2 regions of the Streptomyces griseochromogenes genome follow, and region 1 is predicted to be linked to the other one. Evidence: riboswitches for the same ligand, from Rfam matches in the RefSeq annotation. Region 1 holds a riboswitch; the other holds the start of a gene.
What was found. Region 1 has a riboswitch for cobalamin ahead of AVL59_RS11065 (CbtB domain-containing protein). Riboswitches for the same ligand answer to the same signal wherever they lie in the genome.
Positions count from the first base shown of each region.

Region 2: it holds a riboswitch for cobalamin, as region 1 does, so the genes downstream of both, AVL59_RS38735 (prenyltransferase/squalene oxidase repeat-containing protein) here and AVL59_RS11065 (CbtB domain-containing protein) in region 1, are expected to answer to the same signal.

Region 1 is NZ_CP016279.1:2,600,564-2,615,975, forward strand. Features, by position in the region: gene aceA (isocitrate lyase) at 1-644, opposite strand, end outside; gene AVL59_RS11060 (short-chain fatty acyl-CoA regulator family protein) at 1,021-2,427, shown strand; cobalamin riboswitch at 2,473-2,624, shown strand; gene AVL59_RS11065 (CbtB domain-containing protein) at 2,660-2,881, shown strand; gene AVL59_RS11070 (CbtA family protein) at 2,903-3,655, shown strand; gene AVL59_RS47835 (hypothetical protein) at 3,749-4,108, shown strand; gene AVL59_RS11080 (histidine phosphatase family protein) at 4,131-4,721, opposite strand; gene meaB (methylmalonyl Co-A mutase-associated GTPase MeaB) at 4,756-5,739, opposite strand; gene scpA (methylmalonyl-CoA mutase) at 5,746-7,920, opposite strand; gene AVL59_RS11095 (methylmalonyl-CoA mutase family protein) at 7,920-9,725, opposite strand; gene AVL59_RS11100 (MarR family winged helix-turn-helix transcriptional regulator) at 9,844-10,347, opposite strand; gene AVL59_RS11105 (YceI family protein) at 10,464-10,979, shown strand; gene AVL59_RS11110 (hypothetical protein) at 10,960-12,687, opposite strand; gene AVL59_RS11115 (cell division protein SepF) at 12,968-13,357, shown strand; gene AVL59_RS11120 (AAA family ATPase) at 13,780-15,036, shown strand; gene AVL59_RS11125 (nucleotide pyrophosphohydrolase) at 15,033-15,377, shown strand.
Region 2 is NZ_CP016279.1:8,906,639-8,922,050, reverse strand. Features, by position in the region: gene AVL59_RS38790 (HD domain-containing protein) at 1-243, shown strand, start outside; gene AVL59_RS38785 (DUF4352 domain-containing protein) at 374-952, opposite strand; gene AVL59_RS49905 (DUF397 domain-containing protein) at 1,088-1,213, shown strand; gene AVL59_RS38780 (steroid 3-ketoacyl-CoA thiolase) at 1,197-2,366, opposite strand; gene AVL59_RS38775 (cytochrome P450) at 2,597-3,832, shown strand; gene AVL59_RS38770 (YoaK family protein) at 3,941-4,618, opposite strand; gene AVL59_RS38765 (alpha/beta hydrolase family protein) at 4,734-5,996, shown strand; gene AVL59_RS38760 (aggregation-promoting factor C-terminal-like domain-containing protein) at 5,993-6,406, opposite strand; gene AVL59_RS38755 (ECF transporter S component) at 6,743-7,570, opposite strand; gene AVL59_RS38750 (ABC transporter ATP-binding protein) at 7,567-9,267, opposite strand; gene AVL59_RS38745 (energy-coupling factor transporter transmembrane component T) at 9,264-10,376, opposite strand; gene AVL59_RS38740 (SCO2322 family protein) at 10,534-11,169, opposite strand; gene AVL59_RS38735 (prenyltransferase/squalene oxidase repeat-containing protein) at 11,166-12,389, opposite strand; cobalamin riboswitch at 12,503-12,638, opposite strand; gene AVL59_RS38730 (phosphotransferase) at 12,691-13,362, shown strand; gene AVL59_RS51050 (ATP-grasp domain-containing protein) at 13,364-14,407, opposite strand; gene AVL59_RS38720 (helix-turn-helix domain-containing protein) at 14,658-15,269, shown strand; gene AVL59_RS38715 (ornithine cyclodeaminase family protein) at 15,321-15,412, opposite strand, start outside.

The DNA.
Region 1 (15,412 bases):
GCGGCGAGCCGGGCCGCGTTCAGGGTGCGGATGTGCTGCGAGGTCGGCACCAGCACCTTGCCGCCGAGGTGGCCGCACTTCTTCTCCGAGGCGAGCTGGTCCTCGTAGTGGATGCCTGCCGCGCCCGCCGCGATCATCGCCTTGGTCAGCTCGAAGGCGTTCAGCGGGCCGCCGAAGCCGGCCTCGGCGTCGGCGACGATCGGCGCCAGCCAGTCGGTCGTGTCGCCGGCGTCCTCGGCGGTGGCGATCTGGTCGGCGCGCAGCAGCGCGTTGTTGATCCGACGGACCACCTGCGGAACGGAGTTGGCGGGGTACAGGCTCTGGTCGGGGTAGGTGTGGCCGGCCTGGTTGGCGTCGGCGGCGACCTGCCAGCCGGACAGGTAGATCGCCTGCAGGCCGGCCTTGACCTGCTGGACGGCCTGGCCGCCGGTCAGGGCGCCGAGCGCGTGGATGTAGTCCCGCTCGTGCAGCTCGCGCCACAGCCGCTCGGCGCCGCGCCGGGCCAGTGTGTGCTCCTCGCGGACGCTGCCGGAGAGCCGGATCACGTCCTCGGCGCTGTAGGTGCGCTCGATGCCCCGCCAACGCGGGTCGGTGGCCCAGCGCCGCGCGAGTTCCTCGGCCGCCCGCGTCCTCGTCTCTGCCATGACTGTCATGTCTCCTCGGTCTGTGCCGGCTGCCAATCTCCCTGTCCGTAGGAACAGGTGTGGCACTGTGTGTCGCTTAGCTGGGATACGGCCCGCCGTCACGCCGTGGGACGGAGGTGAGCAACGCTGCCGGTGAACGACCCCGTCGGCGCCGGGATCTCCGACGTCAGGGCATGAATCGCGCCCCGGTTCCGGGCGGTGGTCGCCGGTGTCCGGCGGGCCGCACTGAGACTCTGACACTGGCACTGAGTGCCAACAACCGTGGACATCTGCCAACTTCTGCGAATCTTCTCGTCGCCGTTCGCCAAGTTTGCGAAGGGCACGGGAGCGGCCCGATGGCGTACGTTGGCCGCAGCCGGACACGGAGGATCACGGGGTGGGCAAGACGTACGCCGGGGCGCGCCTGCGGCACCTGCGCGAGGAACGACGCATGAGCCAGGCCGAGTTGGCCCGTGTCCTCGCCATCTCGCCCAGCTACCTGAACCAGATGGAGCACGACTCCCGGCCGCTCACCGTTGCGGTCCTGCTGCGTCTGACCGAGGCCTTCGGCGTCGACCCGGGCTTCTTCTCCGCGCGCGACACGACGCGTCTGGTGGCAGACCTCCGCGAGGCGCTGGCCGGGGAACTGGCCGAGGCCCGGGTCTCCGCCGCCGACCTGACGGACCTCGCCTCGCGGACACCCGAGGTCGCCCGGGTCCTGCTCGACCTCGGCCGCCGCAACCAACGGCTCGCCGAGCGCCTGGCCGGAGCCACGGACGGCCGCGGCCCGGGCCCGGAGCAGCCCGGCTCACCGCACGAGGAGATCAGGGACTTCTTCTACCGCCGCCAGAATTACCTCCACGACACCGACCTCGCGGCGGAGCGGCTCTCCCGGGAGATCGGCATCCGGCCCGGCGAGGTCCTACGGGCGCTGACCACGCGCCTCGCCGACCGCCACGGCATCCGGCTCACCGCCGAGCGCGGCGACCATCTGCACCACTACGACGAGCCGACCCGCACGCTTCACCTGTCCACCCGTCTGCGCCCCGGCCAGCGCGCCTTCCGCATGGCCACCCAGCTCGCCCTGCTCGAACACGGCGACGAACTCGACCGCGAGGCCGCCGAGGACTTCGAGCCCGGATCGCCCGCCCACGGCCTGGCCCGCATCGGCGTCGCCAACTACTTCGCGGCGGCCCTGATCCTGCCGTACGACGCCTTCCACACGGCCGCCGAGGAGGCGCGCTACGACATCGAGCGCCTCACCGACCGCTACGGCCTCGGCTACGAGACCGTCTGCCACCGGCTGAGCACCCTCCAGCGCCCCAGGCTGCGCGGCGTGCCCTTCTCCTTCGTCCGTGTCGACCGGGCCGGCAACATGTCCAAGCGGCAGTCGGCGACCGGCTTCCACTTCTCCCGGGCGGGCGGCACCTGCCCCCTGTGGAACGTCTACGAGGCGTTCGCCGTCCCCGGACGCATCCACGTCCAGATCGCCGAAATGCCCGACGGACAGCGCTATTTGTGGACCGCCCGCGCGGTGACCCGGCACCGCGGCGGCTGGGGTGAACCCGGCAAGACCTTCGCCATCGGCCTCGGCTGCGAGATCCGCCACGCCCACCGCGTCGTCTACTCCGACGGCCTCGACCTCGCGAACGCCTCCGCCGCCACCCCCATCGGCATGGGCTGCCGTGTCTGCGAACGCCTCGACTGCCCCCAGCGCGCCGCACCGCCCCTCGGCCACCCGCTGCGGATCGACCAGAACACCGGCACCTTCGTGCCGTACCCCGTCTCCGACGCCCGGAGTTGACGCGGTCGGCGGGAGAGGAAGATCACGGCGACCGAGGCGGTCTTGGCCATGCACGCCTGGCGCGGTACGGTCTGTCCGATATCGACGACGGCGAGACGGAAGCCGGTGGGAATCCGGCACGGTCGCGCCACTGTATGCGAGACGCCTTCCGGGGCGTCTGGTGAGTCAGACCCGTGGCCGTCGTCATGTGCACCACCGAGATGGGACGCGAACTCCCAGAGGAGGTTCTGCCATGGCGCAGACCGTCGCCCAGCCGACAGCCACCACCCCCGTCGTTCCCGCCACGCTGCCGCTGAAGGCGATTGCTCCCTGGGCGGTCTTCTTCGGCATCCTGATGCTGGTCCTGCTCTACTTCGTCGGCGCCGAGCAGGGCGCCACCTCCGTGTTCAACGGCACGGACGTCCACGAGTGGGTGCACGACGCCCGCCACCTGCTCGGCTTCCCCTGCCACTGACGCCAGGGACGCCGCACCCCCATGAACTCCGCAACGGTAAGAAACCTCCTCGTGCGGGGCATGCTCGCCGGCCTGGCCGCCGGCGTGCTCGCCCTGGTCGTCGCCTACCTGCTCGGTGAGCCGAACGTCGACAAGGCGATCAGCTTCGAGGACGCCCACTCCCACGAGCACGAGATGGAGGTCGTCTCCCGCTCCCTGCAGTCCACCGCCGGTCTCGCCACCGGAGTCCTGGTCTACGGGGTCGCCTTCGGCGGCATCGCCGCGCTCGCGTACTGCTTCGCGCTCGGCCGCGTCGGCCGGTTCGGCCCCCGGGCGACCGCGCTGCTGCTGTCCGGCTGCGCGCTGCTCGCCGTGTACGTCGTACCGTTCCTGAAGTACCCGGCCAATCCGCCGTCGGTCGGGAACCCCGACACCATCGGCAAGCGGACGACCCTGTACTTCCTGATGATGCTGCTCAGTGTGCTGCTGGCGGTCGCCGCCACCATCCTGGGCAAGCGGCTCGCGCCCACCGTGGGCACCTGGTGGGCGACCGTGGCCGCGGTGGCCGCCTTCGTCGTCGTGATCGGCCTGGCCTACGAGTTCCTGCCCGTCATCAACGAGGTGCCGAAGGACTTCCCGGCCACCCTGCTGTGGCGGTTCCGGCTTTCGGCGCTGGCCATCCAGACCGTCATGTGGACAGGTTTCGGGCTGCTCTTCGGCGAGCTGGCCGAGCGCCTGCTGAATCCCAAGCCCGCGACAGCCGCGTCCAGACGCGCGGTTCCCGCCTCGCACTGAACGCTTCCGGACAACGAGAGGGCCCTTCGGAACCATCCGAGGGCCTTCTCGCGTTTCCGGGACACCGGCGGAGGCGACGAGCGGAGGAGCCGAGTGGCCAGACACCACCCCCAGCCGCGTCACATCACCCTGGGCGGCCGAGAAGCGGTGGCCCTGACCGTGCGGGAGTACGAGCAACTGGTCGCCAGCCGACGCCAGATCGGCGGCCAGAGCGCACGGGTGCGGGTACTGGCCCAGCAGGTCAAGCGCGACGCGAGGCTGCTGCGGGAACTCGAGGCCCTGGTCGCCGACCCGGCTTCCCCCTTCGCCTGTCACGCGCCGGGCGCGGCAGCCGGGACACCGGACGCGGCCGGGTGCCCCGGCCACGACGGCACGGCCGACGGCATGGATCCTGCCTGTCTGCGGTGCGCCATCGCGGCGCTGCTGCGCCGCCACCGGGAGGAGAAGCCCTAGCCCCCGACCGCGGGCGCCGGTGTCAGTGACCCGGCGCGTCGCCCGGCGCGGCGAGGGCGGCTCCGAGACGCAGGTTCCACCGCCCTGACCGGCCGGTGACCTCCGTCGCGGTGAGCGGCGGGACGTCGACGCGCCAGAACGCGGCCTCGGGCGCGCCCAGCACCCCCACCACCACGGCCCGTACCACCTCCGGCTCCACCACGGCGAGGGTCCTGCCGTCCCCCAGCCGTTCCGTGTCCAGCCAGCGCGCGAGGCGGGCGCACAGCTGCCGCACGGACTCCCCGCCGTGCGGTGCGGCGCCTGGATCGGCCAGCCAGCCCGCCACCGCTTCGGGCTCGGCGGCGCTCACCTCGTCCAGGGTCCGCCCCCGCCATCTGCCCATGTCCAGGCCCGCGAGTTCCGGGTCCGCCGCGGCGTCGAGGCCGAGCGCCGCGGCCGTCTCACGACAGCGCACGCCGGGGGAGGCGACGACACGGACGGCGGCGGGCAGGGTCCCGGCCGTCGCTCTCGCCCGCGCCGCCGCGTCGGCCTCGATCGAGTCGCCGTCGTCGAAGCGTGCACGCCGCAGCGACGGTGTGATCGCCGCTGAGACGAAGGTGACACGACTGGTCACGCGGTTGTTCCTCCTGCTGGTGCCGCGGGCCGGCTCACTGCGCGCCGAACGCCCGCAGGATGCGTTCCGCGGCCAGGGTGGCCGTCAACGAGCCGTCCCTGACCTGTTGTTCGAGCGCGGGGGCGGCCTCGCGGACCGCGGGGTCCGCGTGCAGTCGGCCCAGCAGTTCGTCGCGGACCATCGACCAGGTCCAGCCGACCTGCTGGTCCCGCCGCTTGGCGGTGAGCCGCCCGGTGGAGTCGAGCAGTGTGCGGTGCTGTTCCAGGCGCTCCCACACCACGTCGAGGCCGATCGACTCACGGGCACTGCAACTGAGCACCGGCGGAGCCCAGAACACGTCCTTGCCGTGCATCAGCCTGAGCGCGCCCGCCAGCTCCCGTGCGGCCGCCCGCGCGTCGCGCTCGTGCGGGCCGTCCGCCTTGTTGACGGCGATCACGTCGGCCAGCTCCAGGACACCCTTCTTGATGCCCTGCAACTGGTCGCCGGTGCGGGCCAGGGTCAGCAGCAGGAAGGAGTCGACCATGTCGGCAACGGCGGTCTCGGACTGGCCGACGCCGACGGTCTCGACGAGGATCACGTCGTAGCCCGCCGCCTCCATGACCACCATCGACTCGCGCGTCGCCTTCGCGACCCCGCCCAGCGTGCCCGCGCTGGGGGAGGGCCGTACGAAGGCGTTCGGGTCCACCGCCAGGCGTTCCATCCGGGTCTTGTCGCCCAGGATGGAACCGCCGGTGCGTGTGGAGGACGGGTCCACGGCGAGTACGGCCACCCGGTGGCCCAGCGAGGTCAGCAGCGTGCCGAACGCGTCGATGAACGTCGACTTGCCCACGCCCGGCACCCCGCTGATGCCGATCCGCCGCGCCCGGCCGCTGTGCGGGAGCAGCTCGGTGAGCAACTCCTGCGCCAGCGCCCGGTGCTGGGGGCGGGTGGACTCGACGAGTGTGATGGCGCGGGCCACCAGGGCCCGCTTCCCGTCGAGCACACCCTTCACATATGTGTCGAGATCGATCGCTGCCATCGGCCGCTACAGATCGTGGCCGAGGTCGGCCGCGAGTCGTCGCACCAGGTCGTACGCCGCGTCCGGGATCACCGTCCCGGGCCCGAACACGGCCACCGCGCCCATCTCCAGCAGCGTCGGCACGTCCTGCGGCGGGATCACGCCGCCGACCACGATCATGATGTCCTCCCGGCCCTCCTCGGCGAGCTTCTCGCGCAGCGCCGGGACGAGGGTGAGGTGACCGGCGGCCAGCGAGGACACCCCGACCACGTGGACGTCCGCCTCGACGGCCTGCCGGGCGACCTCCTCCGGGGTCTGGAACAGCGGGCCGACGTCGACGTCGAAACCGAGGTCGGCGAAGCCGGTCGCGATCACCTTCTGGCCGCGGTCGTGGCCGTCCTGGCCCATCTTGGCGACCAGGATGCGCGGCCGGCGGCCCTCGGCCTCCTCGAACGCGTCCACCAGGGCACGGGTGCGGTCCACGGACGGGGACTCGCCTGCTTCGTTGCGGTACACGCCGGAGATCGTACGGATCTGGCTCGCGTGCCGGCCGTACACCTTCTCCAGGGCGTCGGAGATCTCACCGACGGTCGCCTTCGCACGGGCCGCGCGCACGGCCAGCTCCAGCAGGTTCCCGTCGCCGTCGGCGGCCCGGGTCAGCGCGTCGAGCGCGTCCCGGCACTCGGTCTCGTCCCGCTCCGCGCGCAGCCGCCGCAGCTTCTCGATCTGCTGGGCGCGCACCGAGGAGTTGTCGACCTTGAGGACCTCGATCTGCTCGTCGCTGTCCACCCGGTACTTGTTGACGCCGATCACCGGCTGCCGCCCGGAGTCGATGCGGGCCTGGGTGCGGGCCGCCGCCTCCTCCACGCGCAGCTTCGGGATGCCCGCGTCGATGGCCTGCGCCATGCCGCCGGCCTGCTCGACCTCCTGGATGTGTGCCCAGGCCTTCCGGGCGAGGTCGTACGTGAGCCGCTCCACGTAGGCGCTGCCGCCCCACGGGTCGATGACCCGGGTGGTGCCCGACTCCTGCTGGATGAGCAGCTGGGTGTTGCGGGCGATGCGCGCCGAGAAGTCGGTGGGCAGCGCGAGGGCCTCGTCCAGGGCGTTGGTGTGCAGCGACTGGGTGTGGCCCTGCGTCGCCGCCATCGCCTCCACGCACGTGCGCGTGACGTTGTTGAACACGTCCTGCGCGGTCAGCGACCAGCCCGAGGTCTGCGAATGGGTGCGCAGGGACAGCGACTTGGTGTTCTTCGGGTCGAACTGCGAGACCAGCTTGGCCCACAGCAGCCGGGCCGCCCGCAGCTTGGCGACCTCCATGAAGAAGTTCATGCCGATCGCCCAGAAGAACGACAGCCGCGGCGCGAACGCGTCCACGTCCAGGCCCGCCTCGCGCCCGGCGCGGATGTACTCGACACCGTCCGCGAGGGTGTAGGCCAGCTCCAGGTCGGCCGTGGCACCGGCCTCCTGGATGTGGTAGCCGGAGATGGAGATGGAGTTGTAGCGGGGCATCCGCTGCGAGGTGAAGGCGAAGATGTCGGAGATGATCCGCATCGACGGCTTCGGCGGATAGATGTAGGTGTTGCGGACCATGAACTCCTTCAGAATGTCGTTCTGAATGGTCCCGGCCAGCTTCTCGGGCGGTACGCCCTGCTCCTCCGCAGCCACGATGTACAGCGCCAGCACCGGCAGCACGGCGCCGTTCATCGTCATCGACACGGTCATCCTGTCCAGCGGGATCCCGTCGAACAGCTGCCGCATGTCGTAGATGGAGTCGATCGCCACGCCCGCCATGCCGACGTCGCCGGTCACGCGCGGGTGGTCGCTGTCGTAGCCGCGGTGCGTGGGCAGGTCGAAGGCGACCGACAGGCCCTTCTGACCCGCCGCCAGGTTGCGGCGGTAGAACGCGTTGGACTCCTCGGCGGTCGAGAAGCCCGCGTACTGGCGGATCGTCCAGGGCTGGTTGACGTACATCGTCGGGTACGGGCCGCGCAGATACGGCGTCATGCCCGGGTAGGTGCCGAGGAAGTCCAGGCCCTCCAGGTCACGGCCGGTGTACAGCGGCTTGACCCCGATGCCCTCCGGGGTCTCCCACACCGGTGCCTCGCCACCGGTCCTGTGCTTGACGGCCGTACGCCAGTCCGCGTCACCGCCCTCGGCGACCGGGGTCCCCAGCTCGATGCCGGAGAAGTCGGGGATTCCCATCAGGACACTCCCATGCGGTCGAGGGTCGCGGAGAGGACGTCCACGGCGTCACAGCCCGCGAAGACGTACGAGTCGATGCCGGAGTAGTCCCCGCGGCCCGCGAGGAACACCTGCCGGGCCCCGGCCGCGCGCAGCGACTCGGCGCTCTGGGCGGCCTGTTCGGCGTAGAGGGCGTCGCTGGAGCACAGCACGGCCTCGGTGGCGCCGCTGTCCTCGAAGCGGCCCTCGGTGACCGGCTCGATGCCGCCCGCCTGGAACAGGTTGGCGGCGAACGTCGCCCGCGCGGTGTACGCGGCGGCCGGGCCGAGCGTCGCCAGGAAGATCCGGGGCCGGGAGCCGGTCGCCGCCAGATGGGCGTCGGAGCGGGCGCGGAGGGCCTCGTACGCCTCGTCCCGGCGCACCCGGGGCAGTCCGCCGGACGGCGGCTCGGGCGCCGCCTCGCGCTCCACCGGCTTCTCGGCGAGCAGCGGGAACTCGCTCACGCCGGTGATGGGTTCGCGCCGCTTGGCGAGCTTCTTGGAGCGCTCGGCCCAGGTCGTCGCCAGGTCCGTACGGATCCGCCCGGAGCGCAGCACGGCCGCCTGGCCGCCGTCGCGCTCGATGGTCCGGAAGAACTCCCAGGCGGCCTGGGCGAGTTCGTCGGTGAGCCGTTCGACGTACCAGGAGCCGCCCGCGGGGTCGATGACCCGGGCCAGGTGGGACTCCTCGACGAGGATCGTGGAGGTGTTGCGGGCGATACGGCGGGAGAACGCGTCCGGCAGCCCGAGTGCGTGGTCGAAGGGCAGCACGGTGACCGAGTCGGCGCCGCCGACCCCGGCGGCCAGCGTCGCGACCGTCGTGCGGAGCATGTTCACCCACGGGTCGCGGCGGGTCATCATCACCGGCGAGGTCACCGCGTGCTGCACCTGCGCGCCCGCGCCGGGCGCCCCGGACACCTCGGCGACCCGCGCCCACAGGCGGCGTGCCGCGCGCAGCTTGGCGATGGTCAGGAACTGGTCGGCGGTGGCCGCGTAGCGGAACTCCAGCTGGGCGCAGGCCGCTTCGACCGTGAGGCCGGCCTCGGTCAGCTCGCGCAGGTAGGCCACACCGGTGGCGAGGGAGGCGCCGAGTTCCTGCGCGGCCGAGCCGCCCGCCTCGTGGTACGGCAGCGCGTCCACGGTCAGCGCGCGCAGGCCCGGGTAGCGCTCGGCACAGCGTGCGGCGAGCGCGGCGACGGGCGCGAAGTCCAGCGGGGTGCCGGTGCGGGCCTCGTGACCGAGCGGGTCCGCGCCCAGGTTGCCGCGCACGGCCTTCGGGTCGATGCTCCTGTCCTCGTACAGCCGCAGCAGCTCGGCCGCGGCGGCCTCGACGTCACGGCCGGCGTCCAGGACCACCGGGGCCAGGTCGAGATAGACGCCGTCGAGGGCGCGCGCGATGCCGGACACCGGGATGCCGCCCTGGCCCACGAGCAGCCAGAGCGAGGTGACGCCGTTCTCCAGGTCGGCGAGGACGGCGCCGTCGACCGGTGCCGCGTGCCGCTGCCGTACGTCCCAGCCGCCCGTGGTGTTGCCCTCGGGGCGGCCGCCGCGCACGAACGGGGCGAAGCCCGGCAGACCGGGGTCGGGCGCGCCGTCGCGCGCTGTGTACAGGGGCCGGGTGCGCAGCCCGTCCTCGAGCGTGGTGGACAGGGCGTCCTCAGCTGCCGTACCCGAGACTTCCTTGCCCGACTTGCGCAGCACACCCTCGACCAGGCGTTGCCACTGCTCGTGTGTCGCGTCAGGGAACTCGGCGGCCAGTGAGAGCCCGTCGTCAGGCAGGACCGTCATGGCTCGGATGCTAGGGCAGCAGCGTTGACTCAGAGCAGAGCCAGGCTTGTGACGTTTCCCTCCTTGCGTCAGTGACCTGGACCGCTCACGCCCTCAAGTGCCCGATTTCCTATGGTTCCTACGGCCTCCGGGGCTCGTCCGCGAGCTCGGGGACCAGCGCGGACAGGGCCTCGCGCTGTTCGGGTCCGACGAATCGGGAGAGCGCCTCGCGGACGGTGTCCGCGAGCGTGTCGGAGGCCTCCCGCAGCAGCCGCCGGGCCTTGTCGGTGAGTGCCACCTCGATGCCCCGTCGGTCCCCGCACACGGACTCGCGGGTCACCAGGCCGGATCGCTGGAGGCAGGCGATCTGGTAGGTGAGCCGGGTCTTGGGGCGGCCGAGGAGTTCCGCGATCCGGGTCATGCGCAGACCGCCCCGCGGCTGCTCGGCCAGCAGGCACAGGATGAGGAACTCGTCGTGCGAGACGTCGAGGGACTTCTTCACGACCGTCCGCAGCCGCTGTTCCACCGCGCCCGTCGCGGCCAGCAGGAGCATCCAGGCGCGCAGCTCGCCCGGGAGCAGCCCGCCGCCCCCGGAGGCGGGGCAAGGGGGCTGGTCGGCGGGGTGTTCGTCGCGGGCGGCCATGGCTTCGAGTCTACCTGTTGTCCAAATTTGGATAGTGGGCTAGCGTGAGGTCATCCAAATTTGAACCATTGAGTTCATCGCACCACCGCTCACCGGAACCGAAGAGGAGGACGGTCATGACCGTCGCCGTGGAGACAGGCACCTGGCAGCTCGACCCGGCCGCGTCCACCGTGGGACTGCGGCACAAGACCTTCTGGGGCCTGGTCACCGTCAAGGGCACGTTCGCCGCCGTCACGGGCGAGGGCCAGGTGCGCGCCGACGGCTCCGCCACCGGCACCGTGACCCTGGAGGTGGCCTCCCTGGACACCGGGAACGCCAAGCGGGACACCCACCTGCGCTCGGCCGACCTGCTGGACGCCGGCAACCACCCGGAGATCACCCTCGCCGTGCGCGGCGCCGACCGGCTCGACGGCGACGGCGTCCGGGTCACCGGTCAGCTGACCGTACGGGGCATCAGCCGGCCGCTGAACCTCAGCGCGCGCCTGACCTCGGCGACGGCCGAGGCGCTCACCCTGGAGGCCGAGTTCACCGTGGACCGCGAGCAGTTCGGGGTGACCTGGAACCAACTGGGCATGATGCGCGGCCTGACCACGGTGGCGGCCGCGCTGAAGTTCACCCGCGCGGCGGCCTGACGCCCAGCTCGGCCGGCTGGACGTCCCGGGTGGAGAGCGTCTGCGGATCCGCCGTGAAGGCGCGCAGCCGGATGTGGGTGCTCTTCTTGACGGACAGCGGGAACCGGCCTCCGGGCGCACGGAGTTCCACGGTCGCCGTGGCGTGCGCGGGGATCGTGGCCGGGCCGCGCCGCACGGACCAGTACTTGCCCATGCCCTGGCCCGTCGTGAGCATGTAGTGCGGGGTGAGCGGGGCGCTTCCGGTGTTGGTCACCCGCAGGATCAGCGCCGACAGCGTGTGCCCGGTGGTCTCGCGCGTCGTCCTGATGTCCATCCGCAGCGGCGGCCGGCCCGACACCGCCAGCGTCGCACTCACCAGCGCGGGCAGCACCAGCAGCGCGACCGCGCCGACCAGTGCCGGGCGGCGGCGCGGGCCGGTGAGCCACCGGGGGCGCGGCTGCCAGGCCCGCGCGAAGTCCGACAGGGGCACGGTGACCGCCGCCGCGAGCCACAGCGGCGTCATCATCAGGTAGTAGCCGTCCTGGGAGCGGGTCGCCAGGTAGAAGGCGCACCAGGGCAGCACGGTCGCCGCCGGGCCCAGCCGCCGCACGAAGAGCACGAACAGCCCCAGCAGGGCCGCGGCGAGCAGCACGCTCGCGTGGCCGTACCAGTCGAGCCGGTCGCTGCCGTGCGTGAAGTACAGCGAGATGTCCACCAGGCCCTGGCCGTGCAGCACCGCGCCCTGGGTCAGCGGCAGCGCGATCCCGCCGAGCCAGGGGCCCGGCTCATGCACGACGAAGTAGGCGTTGAGCAGCAGCCAGGACAGCGCGGCGATACCGAGGATCCGCAGCACCACCCCCCAGGCCGCCCGTCCGCCCAGCTCCCCGCGGCGCACGGCGTAGATGCCGGCCAGCAGGAACGGCATCACGAACCAGGGCAGCTGCTGGGCCGCGCACGCGGCACCCAGACACGCGGCCCGCGCGATCCCCGCGGCGCCGAGCCGGCCGCCGGCGCCGATCCGCGGCCAGGCCACCACCACCGGCACCAGCAGGGCCAGGGCGACGATGGCCGGGTAGCCCTGGCGGGCGTACGTCGGCAGGAAGCTGAAGCCCAGGCAGACCATCGTCGCCGCCGAGCGCCACGGCGTCGGCAGCATCCGCCACAGCACCACCGCGCCCGCGATCAGCGCGAGTGTCGCCGTCGCGGTCGCCGGAACGCCGCCGTGGCCCACCCACAGCAGGGGTGCGGTCAGCAGCGGGGCGAGCGGGGGATAGCCGTACGTGAAGTCGTAGCCGCCGTTTATCGTCGCCGTCAGCGCGACGCCCTTGGTGTGGAACAGCCAGGGCCACGGCTGCCCGTAGATCGGATGCCCGGCCACCATTTCCCGCGCGGCCTGTGTGGTGAGGACCGCCTCGTCACCGCCGGCGTGGTTCAGCGCCCAGGTGCACAGGGCGAGCGTGATCGCGGTCAGCAGCACCACAAGATCCAGACGGGCCAGCGAGCGCGCCCGCCGGACCGTCAGGGTGAGGACACCGCTGATCAGGATCGAGGCGTAGCAGACGGAGATCACCGCCGCGAGGACGAGCCGGTGGCTGGCCGCCTGGTTCCACACCGAGCGGGTGCCGATGAACAGGCTCACGTCCGCGAGCAGGGTCAGGACACGATGCCACTGCGCGGGAACCTCGGGGGCCGCCGCGGCGGCCGCGCGGGCCCCCGAGGCGGCGGACACCGCCGACTGCGTCCGCCGGCCGGGTGTCACCTGCTGTGTTTCTGCCAAGTGCACGTCACCGGACGTTATCGCCGGCCGGTGAGCGCGATGTGGCCGGGGGTGAAGAGTCAGGTGTGAGGGCGGTAAGAAACGGGCTTATTCGTACATGTACCCCGAGGTGGAGCGGAGGGGGAGGCGGACGGACCGGTGGCGCTTCGTGTCGCTGTTGGGCCGAACGGGTGACTTGGCGTAAGAATTGGCTGGTGCAGGCATTGAGTGCGAGTCAGGTCGGGGGGAACCGGTGAGCCGTTACGACGTCACCGACGAACAGTGGGAAGGGCTCGCCCAGGTCGTGCCGCTGCGGGGCCGGGACGCGTGGCCGTCCGCGGTGAACCACCGCTCGCTGCCCGACGCGGAGACCGAGACCCGGCGACGGTTCGTCGTCCTCAGGGTCAATGTCTTCGCGGACGCCAGGGAAGTCGCCGAGACGCTGATGGCCGGGGCGCCGGTCCTGCTCGACCTGTCGAACGCGGAGACCGAGGTCGCCAAGCGGGTCCTCGACTTCAGCACCGGCGTCGTCTTCGGCCTGGGCAGCGGGATGCACCGGGTCGACCGCAACGTGTTCCTGCTGACCCCGCCCGGCACGGAGGTCAGCGGACTGATGGAGAGTGCGGGGGTCTCCGGCGGCTGAGACCGCGCGCGGTGCGGGCGGGGTGGCCGGTGCGGGTGATGCGGCCGGTGCACGGCGGCCCGCCGTCCCCCGATCGTAGGAAGGCCCGGTGGGCAAAACGGTTCACCGGTCCTGTGCGCATCTACCGTCCGCATATGGCCGTGCCTTCCGCGTCCGCCGAGCCCTGCGCGTCTGCCAGGTCCTCCGCGGCCCCCGCCCCGCCGGTGCCCCCGGCATCCGCCGCGCCGACCCGGGCGGCGGTCCCATCCGTACGGGTACCGGAACCGGCGGGGCCGTGTGACGACCTCCTGCCCGCCCGGCCGCCACAGGCTGTCCGGGCGCCGGGGCACGGACGGCCCGCAGCACCACCCTCGCCACCCGGGCTCACTCCGGAGCGCGCCCCTGCTTCGCCGGATACGTGCGTCACGCCCGTCACACCAGTCATGCCTGGCGCATCCGTCACGCCCGTCACTCCGGGTGTCCCAGGCGCCTTGAGTACCTCGGGCATCCCCGGTACCTCCGGCAACCCGGATACCCCTGGCAGCCCGGTCACCCCAGGTACCCCCGGCATCCAGGGCACCCCCATCGACGTACGCCCGCGCATCACCGAGCTGCGGCTGTCCGCGTTCGCCGGGCATCGGCGGGCCGTGTTCGGGCTGGGGCCCGTCACCCTGTTCGCCGGGCCCAGCGGGTCGGGGAAGTCGACCGCGCTCGGTGCGTACGAGGCGCTCGCGCGGCTCGGGGGAGGGGCGCCGCTCGCGGAGGTGTTCCCGGATCCGCTCGCCTGTGTGCCGGACCGGGCGCGGCCCGACGGCGAGGGGCGGCGGGGGTTCCGGATCGGGTGCACGGCCGACGGCGCCGAGGGGCCCGTCCGGCTCGACGTGGCCGTCCAGGCCGAGCCGGAGCTGCGGATCGTGGGCGAGCGGCTGACGACACAGGGAGTCGTCCTGCTGGAGACGGCCCTGCGCGATCCGGGACGCCGGGCCGTGCAGGCCGCCTGGCACACCGCGGGCTCCGCCCCGGTGACCCGCGCCCCGCTGCCGGACGACCGGCTCGGCACCGCCCTCCTTCCGCTCAGGGTGGCCGGCAAGACGGACGGGCAGCGGCGGGTGCTCGCCGCCGCCGAGCAGATGGTCGTCGCGCTGCGCTCCGTCTTCGCCTGCGACCCGCGCCCCGAGTACATGCGCCTCCCCGTTCCCTCGGGTTCGGGACGGCTCATGCGCGGCTGCGACAATCTCGCCGACGTCGTGTGGCGCACCCGGTTCGAGTGCGGCCGCCGGCACGCCCAGCTGGTCGAGGTGGTGCGCGCGGGCTGCGCCGGCCCGGTGGCCGACCTGGTGGCCGAGCCGCTGGCCGACGGCACGGTCCGGGCGCTGCTGGACCGCGGCGACGGCCTGTACACCGCTCTGGCCCGGCTCGGCGACGGCGAGCTGCGCCATGTCGCGCTGGCGCTGGTGCTGCTCACCGGACCGGGTGTCCTGGAGGTGGACGCGCCCGGAGAGGTGCCCGACGCCCTGCGCAGCCTCACCGTGCTGGCCGACGGCCTGGACCGCGGCCTCGACCCCCGCCAGCGCCGGGAGATCCTGCGGACCGCGGTCCGGATGGGCGAGCGCGGCCACATCCGCTGCGTCGGCGCGGTGAGCGACGCCTCGTGGGCCAAGCGGACGCAGGGCGTCACAGTGGTACACCTGAACCCGTGACGGAACACCCTGACCTGGCCGGACTCCAGCGCAGGCTGGCCGAGTTCGCCGCCGCGCGCAACTGGCAGCCCTACCACACCCCCAAGAACCTCGTGGCCGCCCTCAGTGTGGAGGCCTCCGAACTCGTCGAGATCTTCCAGTGGCTGACCCCGGAGGAGTCGGCTCGCGTCATGGACGACCCCGGCACCGCGCACCGCGTCACGGACGAGGTCGCCGATGTCCTCGCCTATCTCCTCCAGCTCTGCGAGGTCCTCGGCATCGACCCGCTGACCGCCCTGTCGGCCAAGATCGACCGCAATGAGGACCGCTTCCCGGCGTCGGGGCCGGACGACACCCCCTGACGCCCGGGCGCGGCCTCAACGGCTGGAAGACTGCA
Region 2 (15,412 bases), 6.3 Mb from region 1:
GCCGTCGTTGCCGAGTACGAGGCCAAGGAGACGCCCGAGGCCATCTGCGCGCGCGACGCGGACAAGCTGCAGTGCATGTTGCAGGGCCTTGAGTACAAGGCGCAGGGGTACAGCTCGGCTCAGCGATGGATCGACAACAGCCGGGCCCGAATCGTCACCGAGTCCGGGCGCAGGCTGGCTGATGAGCTGCTGGCCCAAGAGCCCCTCGACTGGCTGCACGCGGTCATGCATGAGAAGAGCTGACCCAGTCACCATGCGAGCGGCGCCGTTCTCTCGAAGGAGAGGCGGGGCCGCGATCACGGGTGGGCGTGTCGTCCAAGCTCTTCCGGATGCCGTCCAGGCCGGCCAGGGGCTCGCAGGCGTGCGTCGGCCCTCAGGGCTGGATAACCGCCCACTCGATCGGGTCAGCGCCGTCGGGCGCGTACACGATGCGCTCGGGCTTCTTGCCACTCGGTACCGGGTAGGCGATCATCCCGGCTGCGCATCGGCCGGCCTTGACGGGTTTGTCCATGGGGAACTCCGGCTTCGGCATATCGCCGCCGGACAGGCCGGTCGACTCGATGCTCGTACCATCCGGATACGCCAGGGACCACGGCGTGGGGCTGACGCTGATGCTGGCGCCCCTGATGTTGCACACCTTGACGCTGGCTGTGGCCCAGATGTCGCCGCCCTGGAAGTCCTCTGGCTTCTGTGGCTGCGGGCCTTTGTACGGCTGCTGGTACTCGACGGCCCGGACGGTGATGTGCACGTCGTTCGCGTCGTCGTTGACGGACTTCTTCATGCCCATCTTCAGGACGCCGCTGCTGGTCTTCGCATCCTCGGTGCCCGGGGCGGCGGTCACGGTCTTCGTGACGGTGACGGTGGGCGATGGCTTGGCGCTGCCGCCGCTGCATGCGGTGGCAGTGGCGACGACGAGCAGGGCGCCGGTGAGCGCGGCTGTCCGGGTGTGCATGGTTCCCCCTGACGAACTGGTACTGAAGGGGCATCATGCACGTCGTGAGGGCGGTGTGTGGGCGCTGTGCTCGGGTCGTGATGTGAGTGGAGTGATCGGCGGCGGCAGCGGACTCCAACCGTCAACCGTGCCGCCATTACGAAGACTTCACTCCGTACCCTCGCCATCCGCGACTCCAAGACCCCGGCGGGACCGATCCTCACCATCGACCCCGCCACCTTCACCACCTTCGTGAACTGGGCGTCTACAGCCGCTGGATGATCGTCCCGGTAGCCAGCCCGCCGCCCGCGCACATGGTGATCAACGCGAACTCCTTGTCCGCGCGCTCCAGTTCGTGCAGAGCGGTGGTGATCAGGCGGGCGCCTGTCGCTCCCACCGGATGCCCCAGGGCAATCGCACCGCCGTTCACGTTGACCTTGTCCAGGTCCTGTTCGAAGACCCGGGCCCAGCTCAACACCACCGAAGCGAAAGCCTCGTTGATCTCGACCAGGTCGATGTCCTTCAGGGACATTCCGGCCTTGCCCAGCACCGCCTTGGTCGCGTCGATCGGTCCGTCGAGATGGAAGTGCGGGTCGGCGCCCACCAGCGCCTGGGCGACGATACGTGCCCGAGGCTTCAGCTTCAGGGCGCGAGCCATCCGTTTCGAGGCCCACATGATGGCCGCAGCGCCGTCCGAGATCTGCGACGAGTTGCCCGCCGTGTGAACCGCCGTCGGCATCACCGGCTTCAGCCTCGCCAGTGCCTCCATCGACGTGTCCCGCAGCCCCTCGTCCTTGTCGACAAGGCGCCACATGCCCTGCCCGGCGTGCTGCTCCTCCTCCGTGGTCGGGACCTGTACGGCGAAGGTCTCCCGCTTGAATCGTTCCTCCGCCCACGCGTGGGCCGCCCGCTCCTGCGAGATCAGTCCCAGCGAGTCCACGTTCTCCCTCGTCAGGCCCCGGTGCCGGGCGATCCGCTCGGCCGCCTCGAACTGATTGGGAAGGTCGACGTTCCACTCGTCGGGGAACGGCTTGCCGGGCCCGTGCTTCGAACCGGACCCCAGCGGCACCCGCGACATCGCCTCGACCCCGCAGCTTATGCCCACGTCGATGACACCGGCCGCGACCATGTTGGCCACCATGTGCGAAGCCTGCTGCGAGGAGCCGCACTGGCAGTCGACGGTCGTGGCGGCCGTCTCGTAGGGCAGACCCATGGTCAGCCAGGCCGTGCGCGCCGGGTTCATGGACTGCTCGCCGGCGTGGGTCACCGTGCCGCCGACGATCTGCTCTACCGCGTCGGCGGGGATGCCTGTGCGGCCGAGGAGTTCACGGTAGGTCTCGCCCAGCAGGTAGGCGGGGTGCAGATTGGCGAGCGCGCCGCCGCGCTTGCCGATGGGGGTGCGTACGGCTTCGACGATCACGGGTTCGGCGGCCATGGGTGCGGGTCCTCTCCGAGAGGGCTCTCCTCCAGAACTGGTACGCGTTCTAGTTCTTAGTGCAGTCTGCTGACGTGATGTCCATCACCGCAAGGGTCTTGCAGGTGCCGAACCCGTGATCTGTACAAACTCCGCACGGATCGGCGGTGCCGTACCTCTTGCCAGTTTTAGAACCCGTTACTACGTTCACGGGACTTGCTGATAGACCGTCAGATGGCTGGGAGTCGCCGATGCACTGCCCCGCGCTGCCCGACGGGTTCGACTTCACCGACCCCGACCTGCTGCACCACCGTGTGCCCCTCCCGGAGTTCGCCGAGCTGCGCCGCGCCGAGCCGGTCCGCTGGATCGCGCAGCCGCACGGGCTCGCGGGCTTCGCCGACGACGGCTACTGGGCCCTGACCCGGCACGCGGACGTCAAGTACGCCTCCACACACCCGGAACTCTTCTCCTCGTACCTCAACACCGCGATCATCCGCTTCAACGAGCACGTCCAGCGGGACGCGATCGACGCCCAGCGGTTCATCCTGCTGAACATGGATCCGCCGGAACACACGCGGGTGCGCCAGATCGTGCAGCGGGGCTTCACGCCACGGTCGATACGCGCCCTGGAGGAGCGGCTCCGGGCCCGCGCGGAGGCGATCGTCACCGCCGCCCGCGCCCGCTCGGGCCCCTTCGACTTCGTCACCGAGGTCGCCTGCGAACTGCCCCTGCAGGCCATCGCCGAGCTGATCGGCGTACCGCAGGAGGACCGGTCCAAGATCTTCGACTGGTCCAACAGGATGATCGCCTACGACGATCCCGAGTACGCGATCACCGAGGAGGTCGGCGCGCAGTCGGCCGCCGAGATCATCGCCTACGCCATGAACATGGCCGCCGAGCGGAAGCGGTGCCCGGCCCGTGACATCGTGACGACCCTGGTGGCGGCCGAGGACGAAGGCAACCTGAACTCCGACGAGTTCGGCTTCTTCGTGCTGATGCTGGCGGTGGCCGGGAACGAGACGACGCGCAATGCCATCACGCACGGGATGCACGCGTTCCTCACCCACCCCGAGCAGTGGGAGCTGTTCAAACGGGAGCGGCCACAGACGACCGCCGAGGAGATCGTGCGCTGGGCGACCCCGGTCAACGCCTTCCAGCGCACGGCCACCCAGGACACGGAACTGGGCGGCGCGCGGATCAGGAAGGGCGACCGCGTTGGCCTCTTCTACGCCTCCGCCAACCACGACCCCGAGGTCTTCGCGTCCCCCGACGCCTTCGACATCACCCGCGACCCCAACCCCCACCTGGGCTTCGGCGGCGGGGGACCGCACTACTGCCTGGGCAAGTCCCTCGCGATCCTGGAGATCGACCTGATCTTCAACGCGATCGCCGACGCCATGCCGTCCCTGCGTCTGGTCGGCGACCCGCGTCGGCTGCGCTCGGCCTGGATCAACGGCGTCAAGGAACTCCAGGTCACCACGGCCTGACCCACGATCGGGGGCCGACGATGCCCGGCACCGCCGGCCCACCCCGAGGGAGGCAGGAACACCCCTGTCCCTATGCCCGGTTCCTGCCTCCCCCGAGGTCCCCGCCCCTCACTCCCGCCCCGAGGCCACCATCGCCAGTACCCCCGACGCCGCCGCGGCGAGCAGCAGGGGGAGGGCCAGGCCGTGGTGGAGGACCAGCCAGGCGCCGAGGACGGCGCCCGTGAACATGGAGATCACCGCTGCCGTGCGGCGCGGGGAGCGGTGGCCTGTCCCGTCGCCGAGACGGGATTCGGAGGCGAGGGCCGTCAGGGTCATCGTCAGGACCGTGGTGGTCAGGTCGGCGATGCGCAGCTTGCGGACCGTCGCGTTGCGCAGGCCCAGCGCGATGGCGGTGAGGGCGATGAGGGCGTACCGGGTGCCGTTCGTCTCCGGCCAGACGAAGGCGACCGCGGCCGCGACGCCGACGAGGAGCGCCTCCGCCACCAGGGTCAGCCGGGTCCAGTCGCGGTGGGATCCGTCGCCGAAGCGGGTCGCCACGCGGCCGCCGGCCACCGCGCCCAGCAGGAAGCAGCCCAGTGAGGTCGCCGTGTGCGGGACCGAGAAGCCGGGGGCGCCGGCGGCGGCGAAGCCGAGGATCACCACGTTGCCGGTCATGTTGGCCGTGAAGACCCGGCCGAGGCCCAGATAGCTCACCGCGTCGATCAGTCCGCTGACCACCGTCAGCGCCAGGAGCACGACCACCAGCCGCACTCCGCGTGCCTCCGGGTCCGCCGTCGGTGTCGTCATCGTTCCTCCGGTCGGCCGGACGGACAGGGTGGTGCCAGGTCCACCGCGGGGACGGGGGACTCTCGGATGTCCCGGCGCATCCTGCGTCCGTAGCGTTCGGGACATGGCAGAAGACATGCGCACATCAGGTGAAATCACGCGCACACCCGAGGACATGCAGCCCGGTCGGCGTATCCGGAAGGCGGGTGTCGTGGCGGCCGTCGCACTGCTCGCCGCCGTCGCCGCCGTCGCCGCGGCACCGGCCGCCGTCGCCGGGGGCGGACAGCGGGGCGGGCACAGGGGAGAGGTGGTGTCCGTCGTTCCGGTCGCCCGGCACAGCCGCGCCGAGGTCGCCCGGGGACTGGAGAAGCTGGGCGTGGGCACCGGCTCGCTGCGCTACGGCGTCCGGGCCTACCGGGTGACGTACCGGACGGTGGACCCGCAGGGGCGGCCCACCACCGCGACCGGCCTGCTCACCCTGCCCGCCGGCGGCGGCCGCACCCTCGGCCTCGTCTCCGACAGCCACGGGACCATGGCCACCCGCGCCTACGCACCCTCGGTCTCGGAGGACGCGCGGGCGCAGTCGTATCTCTTCGCCTCGGCCGGACACGCCGTCGCCGCGCCCGACTATCTGGGGCTGGGGCAGGGGCCGGGCAGGCACCCCTACATGGACACGCGGTCGTCCGTGACCGCCTCCGTCGACATGCTGCGCGCGGCCCGGTCGGCGGCGCACCGGCTCGGCCGGACGCTCGACGGGAACCTCTACGCGACCGGCTTCTCACAGGGCGGGCAGGTCGCCATGGCCCTGGGGCGGGCGGTGCAGGAGGGTGACGCGCCCGGCTTCCGGCTGAAGGCGCTGGCACCGGTGGCCGGACCGTACGACCTGGAGGGCACGGAGGTGCCCGCACTCACCGACGGCCGGGTCAACGACACCAGCGGTGTGCTGTACATCTCGTACTTCCTCACCGCGCAGAACCGGCTGCACCCCATCTACAAAGACCCGGCGGAGGTGTTCCGGGCGCCCTACGCGGACCGTGTCGAGGGCCTCTTCGACGGGCTGCACGAGGAGGAGGACATCAGCAGGCAGCTCGCGCCCACTGTGCGGAAGCTGCTGACGGACGATTTCTACCGGAAGCTCACCCACCCGACGGGCGCCTTCCTTCAGGCGCTGCGCCAGGGCGACCACACCTGCGACTGGAAGCCGGATGTGCCGGTGCGGCTGTACGCGGGCGACAAGGACACGGACGTGCCGATCGGCAATGCCCGGACATGCGCGCGCACCCTCGCCCGTCAGGGTGCGAGGGTGCGCGTGCTCGATCAGGGGGACGTCGACCACGTGGGGTCGTACATCGCGGCCCTGCCGAAGATCGCTCGGTGGTTCGGCGGCGAAGCGGCTTAGTACCAGCCGTTGGCCTGCCAGAAGCTCCAGGCCTTCACCGGGCTGCCGTAGCGGGAGTTCATGTAGTCCAGACCCCACTTGATCTGGGTGGCCGGGTTGGTCTTCCAGTCGGAGCCGGCCGTGGCCATCTTCGAGCCGGGCAGGGCCTGGACCAGGCCGTAGGCGCCGGAGGAGCTGTTGGTGGCGCTGGCGTTCCAGCCGCTCTCATGCTCGACGATCTTGCTGAACGCGTTGAACTGCGCGGCGTCCGGAATCATCTTGTGCGCGACCGCCTGAGCGGAGGAGGCCTGGGTCGTGGCGGCCTGGGCGGGCGCCGCGGCCATTGCCATACCGGCGGTGGCGGCGGCCACGGCGACGGCGGTGAGGGCCTTCTTCGGGGAAGCGATGCGGCGGATGAAAGAGACGGACACGGAGTACCTCTTGCGTCGGGGACAGGGGATCGCCCGTATGTCCGGGCCGCGCTCGATGCGTGGCCCCATACGTCGGCGCCGCGACCCGTTCGGGCTCGTGGCGCCTGGCGACGTCCTCAACAGAACCAGGCTCGGGGCGGGTCCGCAATGACCCCTTTTACTAGTTGTGACCGGATCAGCCGCAAAGGCCGTTTGTGTGGCGTGCGTCTCAATGTGCAGGTCAGGCGGGGTGCATGAAGGGGCATATCGGGCATTCAGTGCAACGATCCCGGATCGTAGGTGAGCTGGGTCATGTGGGGTGCTTCACCGCTTCCCTCACGACACGCTTACGGCCCCTCACGCAGCGGGTGCGTCGAATGTGACCGCGGTCTCGAAAGCGGCGCGCCGGGTGGCCCGGCGGAGCGCGCGGAGCAGCGCCGGGCCGAGGGCCAGGGTCAGCACGACCGTGCAGACCGCCCGGCCCAGGTCCCAGCCCATGGAGGTGGCCAGGCAGTAGGTGGCGAAGCGGCCCAGGTTCGCGGGGACCGTCGCGTGCGGGTCGAAGGCGATGTTCGAGGTCAGGGCGCCCATGAAGGGCCAGCCGGCCAGGTTCATGACCGTGCCGTAGGCGAAGGCCGCGAGAAAGCCGTAGACGGCGAGCAGCAGAAGCTCGCCCCGGCCGCGCAGCCGGGCCTGGCCAGGGAGCAGCCCGGCGCCCATCGTGAACCAGCCCATCGCCAGCATCTGGAACGGCATCCAGGGGCCGACCCCGCCCGTGAGCAGCGCGGACGCGAACATCGTCACCGAGCCGAGGACGAAGCCGAAGCCGGGGCCGAGCACCCGTCCGCTGAGCACCAGCAGGAAGAACATCGGCTCGATCCCGGCCGTGCCCGCGCCGATCGGGCGCAGGGCCGCCCCGGTCGCGGCCAGCACGCCCAGCATGGCGACGGCCTTCGGGCCCAGACCGGACTCGGAGATCGTCGCCGCCACGACCGCGACCAGCAGCACCAGCAGGGCCGCGAACAGCCACGGCGCGTCCTCGGCGTGCGCGCTGATCTCGGAGGCGGGCGGGGCGAGGAAGGGCCAGCAGAAGGCGACCACACCCACCGCGCTGACCAGCACCAGCGCGGCAATGGAACGGGGACCGAGGCGGATGGCCCGGACCCGGGCCTGCGCGGCGGTCATGCCAGGGCCTCCCGGACCGCGCTCACCGTCAGCCACTGCTGCGGGGCCAGGATCTTGGTGACCTGCGGGGCGAAGGACGGCGAGGAGACCACGATCTCGGCCGTCGGACCGTCGGCGATCACCTCGCCGTCGGCGAGCAGCACCACCCGGTGCGCGATCTCGGCGGCCAGCTCCACGTCATGCGTGGCCAGCACGATCGCATGGCCCTCGGCGGCCAGCGCGCGCAGCACCGTGACCAGACGGGCCTTGGCCGCGTAGTCCAGGCCGCGGGTCGGCTCGTCGAGCAGGAGCAGCGGCGGGCGGGCGGTCAGGACGACCGCCAGGGCGAGCGTCAGACGCTGGCCCTCGGAGAGGTCACGCGGGTGTGTGTCGTCCGTGATGCCCGGCAGCAGCTCGGACACCAGGGCCCGGCAGGTGCCGGGCTCGGCTCCCGCGTCCCGGTCGGCGGCCGCGCACTCGGCGGCCACCGTGTCCGCGTACAGCAGGTCGCGCGGCTCCTGCGGGACGAGACCGACCCGGCGCACGAGGTCCCGGGGCGGGGTGCGGTGCGGGACGGCGCCGCCGACGCGGACCGTGCCGGCGGTCGGCTCCACCAGCCCGACCAGCGACCCGAGCAGTGTGGACTTTCCGGCGCCGTTGCGGCCCATCAGTGCGATGGTCTCGCCGGGGGTCACGGTCAGGTCGACGTGGCGGAGGGCGGTGATCCGGCTTCGGCGGACGGCCAGGGCGTGGATCTCGGCGATGTGCGGGGGTGCGGTGGGGGTGGGGGCGGAGGGTGCGGAACGCCGGAACAGGCGGCGCCGGGGTGAAGGTATCGGGGTGCTGGTGCTGGGCGCGGGTGGGGTCGCTTGCCCGCGCCGGCCACGATTGCCCGCAGCCGCGTCGGCCAGGCGTTCGCGTAGTTCGGTTGCGCGGCGGCGGGCGTCGCGGACGGTCAGGGGCAGTGGGGACCAGCCCGCCAGGCGGCCCAGGTCCACCACCGGTGGGTACACCGGCGAGACGGCCATCACCTCGGCCGGGTCGCCGAACAGCGGAGCGGCGCCGGGAGCGGGCAGCAGGACGACCCGGTCGGCGTACTGGATCACGCGTTCCAGGCGGTGCTCGGCCAGCAGCACCGTCGTGCCGAGGTCGTGGACCAGGCGCTGCAGCACGGCCAGGACCTCCTCCGCCGCGGCCGGGTCGAGCGCCGAGGTCGGCTCGTCCAGCACCAGCACCCGAGGGTGCGGGGTGAGGACCGAACCGATCGCGACCCGCTGCCGCTGCCCGCCGGAGAGCGTGGCGATGGGGCGGTCCCTCAGGTCGGCGAGGCCCAACAGGTCCAGGGTCTCCTCCACCCGGCGCCGCATCACCTCCGGGGCGAGCCCCAACGACTCCATGCCGTAGGCGAGTTCGTCCTCCACCGTGTCCGTCACGAAGTGCGCGAGCGGGTCCTGGCCCACCGTGCCGACCACGTCGGCGAGTTCGCGCGGCTTGTGGGTACGGGTGTCCCGGCCGGCCACCGTGACCCGGCCGCGCAAGGTGCCGCCGGTGAAGTGCGGGACCAGCCCGCTGACCGCGCCCAGCACGGTCGACTTGCCGACCCCGGACGGGCCCACGAGCAGCACGAGTTCGCCCTCGGGGACCTCGAAGTCCACGCCCTGGACGGCCGGTTCGGCCGCGCCCTCATAGGTGACGCCGACCTCCTCGAAGCGGATCACGACGGCTCCTTGGGGTCTCGGGGGGCCTTGGGGTCTTTGGGTACGACGAAGGAGGGCAGCAGCGCGAGCAGCACGGCCGCGGCCGGCCAGAGGGGCAGGGAAGGGGCCACCAGGGGGACCACTCCCGGGTTCAGCGCGCCCGGATCGCGCACGGAGGCGAGCGTGAGCAGCGCGGCGACGGCGGCGCCCGAGCCCGCGACGAGCCAGGCGCGCACGCCCCAGGGCTCCGGGCGGTACCGGGTGCGCGAGGCGCGGCGGCCGCCCAGGCGCAGGCCCGCGAGCGCGGCGGCTACCCCGGCGCACAGCACCGGCAGCCCGTAGGTGCCGCCCTCCGCGGTGAGCAGCCCGTACGTCCCCGCGCACACGCCGAGCAGACCGCCCAGCGTGAGCGCGCTCGTCGTACGGCGCACGGAGGCGGGGACCTCGGCGGTCCGGCCGTACCCCCGTGCGTCCATCGCGGCGGCGAGGGCGACCGAACGCTCCAGCGCGCCCTCCAGCACCGGCAGTCCCACCTGCAGCAGGCCCCGCACCCCCCGGTCCGGGCGGCCGCGCAGCCGGCGGGCGGCGCGCAACCGCTGGACGTCGGCGATGAGATGGGGCGCGAAGGTGAGCGCGACGACGACGGCCACGCCCGCCTCGTACAGGGCGCCGGGCAGGGACTTCAGGAGTCGGGCCGGGCTGGCGAGGGCGTTCGCGGCGCCGACGCAGATGAGCAGGGCGGCCAGCCGCAGGCCGTTGTACCCGGAGAAGAGGAGCGCTTCCGCGGTGACCTCGCCGCCCAGGCGGATGCCCTGTGCCCAGTGGGGGAGGGGGACTTCGGGGAGGGTGAACAGGGTGTGGGTGCCGGGGATGGGGGAGCCGAGGACGACCGTGAAGGCGAGGCGGATGAGGAGGACGGCGGCGGCGAGTCTGGCGAAGGCGGTGTAGGAGCGGGACCAGGGGGCGGCGGAGCGGTGGGTGGCCACGACGTAGCCGGCGGCGGCTATGAGGAGGGTGAGGAGGAGGGGGTTGGTGGTCCGGGTGGCCGCTGTGCCGAGGCCGAGGGACCAGAGCCACCAGGCACCGGGGTGGAGCGGCTCGCGGCGTTGGCGCCGGCCGGGGGTCGGCATCGCTCGCCCGCGCCGGCGGGGTGCCTCCCCCATGGGGTGCGCTGTACGGCCGCGGCGACTGCGACTCCCCAGGAGCGCGGGGAACTGCGCGACCAGCCACCGCGGACCCGCAGTCGGACGACGGTCCGAGGGCCAACGGCGCTCCGGCTCACCACCGCTACGCATTCCCGCGCCGCCGCGACTGCCACACCGCCGCGACCGCCAGGAGTACGACCACGCCCACACCGATCGGCAGCCCCAGCGAAGGACCACCGTCAGACTCCTTCTTCTGCGCCCCCTTCTTCGCCGTGCCGTCGGCAGACTCTCCGCACCCCTTGCGCGGATACCCGGAGATCGCACACAGCAGGGCGTTCGTGTCGTAGCGCAGGGGATCCGCCACCTTCGCCAGCGCCTCGGCCGTCGTCGCGTCGGGGGCGACGCGGGCACAGGCCGTGCGGCGGGTGGGCGGTGTCTCGCCGGACGGCGCGTCCGCTTCCGTGCCGGGGTCGATGACGAGAGCCACCCGCTTCGTACCCGGCTTCGCGGGCGTCCCCGCACAGATCGTGGCGAAGTCCGCCGTGCCGCGCGGCCGGCTCGCGTCCGCGGAGTCCTCGCTCACCGCGAAGCGGAAGCCCTGGACGGCACCGTCGTCGGGCCGGGCGGTCGAGGGGCCCTCGGTGGCGTACGTCCAGCGGCCGCCGTCCCGCTCCCAGAACGACCAGTAGCGGTAAGCGGCGGCCTGCGCCTGCGCGGCACCGGCCACGAGGACGAACGCGGCGACGAGCAGGGCAGCGGCACGGCGGACGGCGCTCACGGCTGCTGCCGCTTCCGGCGGCCGCTGAGCAGGAAGCCGATGCCGATGCCGGCGACCAGGCCCACGCCGACGATCCACCAGACCTTCGTCCCCGAGTCGTGCTTGCCCTGCTTCGCCTCGGAATGCGTCGCCTTCGCCGTCTGCGTCGCCGGTCCCGTCGCGTCGAGCGCCCGGACCAGGTCCGTACCGCCGAAGTCGTGCGGGTCCGCGCCGATCGCGTGCGCGGCGAAGATCAGCTCGGCGTAGGCGGCCGGACCGCTCTGCTCGGCCCAGTTCCCCGCGTTCTTCTCCAGCCATGCGTACGACTTCTTCGCCTGCGCAGTCGAACCGGTCGCGGCGAGTGCGACGACCGCGTCCGCGGTGTTGCCGTAGTCGGGCTGGTCCTTGGCGCCCGCCAGGGAGGACGTGAGGTGGCCGGTCTTGGCGAGGGTGCGGGCGAGGTACGCGGAGGCGTTGTCCGCCAGCTGCGCCGGGGTGGGCTTGCCGGAGGCCGTACAGGCGGGCGCCTTGTCGCGGGCCTTGCCGGGCTCGATCACGAAACCCTTGCCGAGCGCGCCCAGCACCCCGGCCGCCGTCGCGTCCGCGTTGGCGGCCAACTTGCCCTTCTTGTCCGGCTGGTAGGCGAACGCGCCGCCGCCGTCCGCCGAGCAGGGGATGGACAACTCGGACAGCGCTTCGAGCGGGGTCTTGCCCTCGGAACGCAGCGCGGTGACGTTCTCACCGGCTACGGAGAGCGCGCCGATGACGTCGGCGGTGTGGTTGGTGTCGCTGGGCTGTTCGATGGAGAAGCCGAAGCCGCCGTCCTTGTTCTGCATCCCCTTCAGCCAGCCCACCGCCCTGTGGACCTCGCCGTCGTGCTCGCCGAGCGCCTGCAGTGCCTGGATGGCGGCGGCCGTGGCGTCGATGTCGGCCTGGGCGCCGTCCTTGCCCAGGCAGGGCTTGGACGGGTCCGCGCGGAAGGCCGGGAAGAATCCGTCGTCGCACTGCTGCCCGACCAGCCAGTTGATGGCCGAGGCGGAGGGACGCTCGCCGAGCGTGTGCTGCGCGAGCAGGGCGAACGACTGGCGCCACACCCCGTCGTACGTCGGGTCGCCCTTGCCGAACAGTCCGGACGGGACGGCCACCTTCGGGGAGGGGGACGGGCCTGCGGCCGTGGCGGGTGCGGCGGCGGCCAGCACGCCTATGGCGGCGAGAGCCGCGGCACTGCGGCGGACGTTCATGGTCGGCGACTGCCTCTCCCTGTGGGGAACCGGCAGCGCACGGGAACCCCCGGGCGGCTCGGCTCCGTAAACCTCGACGGTGCCGTGCGCGACGGGCCGCCGCGCACGCGAGCCGGTCAACGTCCGTACGGGGCGGTCCGGCTCACCGCCCGGGGGACGGTTCACGGCTGCGGGTCAGCGCCGGAATTGCACCGGCTTCCCCCTGTACGGGTGTGATGACGACCCGCTCACTTTACCGGCAGCCGTGCGCGGGCCGAGGGGTGGCTGTGGGCACACGGGAGCGGTGACTAGGGTCACGGTCATGACGGTGACGGGGAGACTGCTGGGATCGGGCCGTTCGGCCGATGTGTACGAGATCGACGAAGGCTGGGTGCTGCGCCGGGACCGCGACGGCTGGGGGGACGCGGCCGCCGAGGGGGCCGTGATGGAGCACGTACGGCGGCACGGGTATCCGGTGCCCCGGGTGCGGCCCTCAGGCTCGCGCACCGACCTGGTGATGGAGCGGCTGGAGGGGCCGACGATGCTGGGCGCGCTGGCCGAGGGCCGGATCGGCGCGGCGGAAGGGGGCACGCTGCTGGCCGGGCTGCTGCGGCGGCTGCATGCCGTACCGGGCCGGGACGCGGCCGCGCCGGACGCGCGAGTGCTCCACCTCGACCTGCATCCGGACAACGTGATGCTGACCTCGGACGGGCCCCGGGTCATCGACTGGTCGAACACCGAGGACGGGGAACCGGCCCTCGACTGGGGCATGTCCGCGGTGATCCTCGCCCAGGTGGCCGTCGTCGGCGAACCGCTCGCCGACGGGGCCCTCGCCATGCTGACGGCCCTGCTCGCCGACTCCTGCGGCCTCACCGACGACGGACTGACCGAGGCCCTGCGCCGCCGGGCGGCCAATCCGACGATGAGCCGCCGCGAGATCGACGCCCTGGGCGACGCGGAGCGGCTGATCCGGACGGTGGGCCGGCTTTCTTGAGTCAGGCGGCCCGGGTTTCCTGTGAGGTGACGGTGACGTCCAGGTAGTCCGCCATCCGGTGCAGTGCGCGGGCGCACTCGGGTGGGTCCTCGCCCTCGGTCACCCAGTGCGCGAGCCGGTCTGCGGGGCCCGCGTGCCAGGCCGCGGTGACCTGGTCGCCGGTCTGCCGGGTGAGGACCATGCGCTCGGCGGACGGTTCGTACGCGACGGCGGGGTCGAGGTCCAGCCGGGTCAGACGGCCGGTCGTGGCCGGGTAGGCGAACTGGATCGCGGCCGCCCGCTGCCGGGTCGGGGCCACGTCCGGAAGCCGGCCGGTGGCCAGGGCCGCGGCGGCCCGCGCCAGATCGACACCGGTGGCCCGCTCGACCAGCAGCGGGATCAGATCGCCGGGCAGGTGCGGGACGACGTCGGTGACGCGGGGGCCGCGGGCGGTGAGCCGCAGGCCGATGTGCGCGACGGTGTGCGCGAGACCCAGCGCCGTGACGGTCCGCTCCACCGTCTGCCGCAGGAACGGGTTGTGCAGCAGCCCGTCGTGGGCGTGCACGGCATGCCGCAGCGGCTGCCGGGCGGGCGGCGGACCCGGGGTCGTACGGGTGAGCGCGGCGATGCGGACCTCGTCGTCGAGGACGACGGCCTCGGCGGAGACGAGCGGTCCCTCGGTGTCGTCCCGGCCCGCAGGCGCGACCCCGTGCCGCGCCAGCAGCGACTGTGACGCCGCCGGATCGGCGCAGGCGGCGGCCGTCTCCCGAGGGATGCCGGGCAGCCCCAGCCGTGCGGCGATCCGTGCGGCGGCGGGCAGTCGCGCCCTGGTCCAGGTCAGCACGCCGACCACCCCGAGCCGGGCCGCCTGCCGCGCCACCGCCTCCGCCGCGTCCGGCTCCTGCCCGGGGTCGGCCGCGATATGGCCCGCCAGGTAGGGAAGCGCCCAGCCGGGCGGGGCGGTGCCCGCCAGTACCACCGGGTGGGCCGCCGCGATCCGCGCCAGTGCGAACTCGCCGTACGCGGCGCACCGGCCGACCCCGAGAAGAAGAACGGGATGCGGCATGGTCGCCTCACCTCCGTGGGGATAAGGCGGACAGAGGAACGCCCCGGATGCTGCTCCCCCATAGGCAGCACCCGAGGCGGGTCGATCTTGCTCTCTGTGCCTAGATCCTCACCCACCGCGCCCTCAACTGTCAACGATTACTGCCTAATTCAGCAGGCGTCCTTGTCACATCTGGTCGGGGCACGAGTGACCGGGTAGCCTCGCGTCAGCTCAGCACCGAACGGACGACACGCCCAGGGGGGGGACCGCGGTGAGTGACGTCTATGCCCCGCTGGCCGCTGCGCTGGAGCGGTTGGGGGAGTTGACCGGCCGACCCGGCCGGCTGCCGGAGGTCCTGGATGTGGCGGACCTCTCCCATCGCACCGGCATTCCCGTAGGTGTCGTCGTCGAGCTGCTCTCGGGCGGCCGGGCACCTGAGGCGTGCCTCGCCGAACGGGTGCGGCAGCGGCTGGACTTCATCAGGGAGACCCGGCGCCGCCCCGACGGCAAGCGGTACTCGCTGGACGAGCTGGCCAGGATCGCCGGAACCAGCCGGCAGTGGCTGAGCGAGTGGCGCAAGAGCGGCATGCCGAGCCTCGAACACGCCGACCGGCTGCGCAGGTTCTTCGGTCTGTCGGCGGGCTTCTTCGCCGCGGACGAACCGGAGGCGCTCCACGAGGCGTTGCAGCCCGTCCTGCAGGGCCTGGAGGCGGAGGCGGACCCGCTGCTGCGGCTGCGCGAGTGCGGACTGGTCCGGCTGGCCGCGCGCGCCCCGCAGATGAACGCCCGTCAGCTGGCCACCCTCGCCGACCTGGTGGAGATGATCATCACGTCGGAGCAGGTCGACAGCCACGCGGGGCGGCAGAGCGTCCGGCGCGCCTGACCCGGTACCCGTGGGCGCGCCCGGTGTGGAGCCGCTGAGTCGTCCAGCCGTTCAGTCGGCGAAGGTGTAGGGGTCCAGGGCGTCGACCGGGAGGTGCTCCATGAGCATGCGTTCGCCGACGCCCGTCTCCGCCGCCAGCTGGA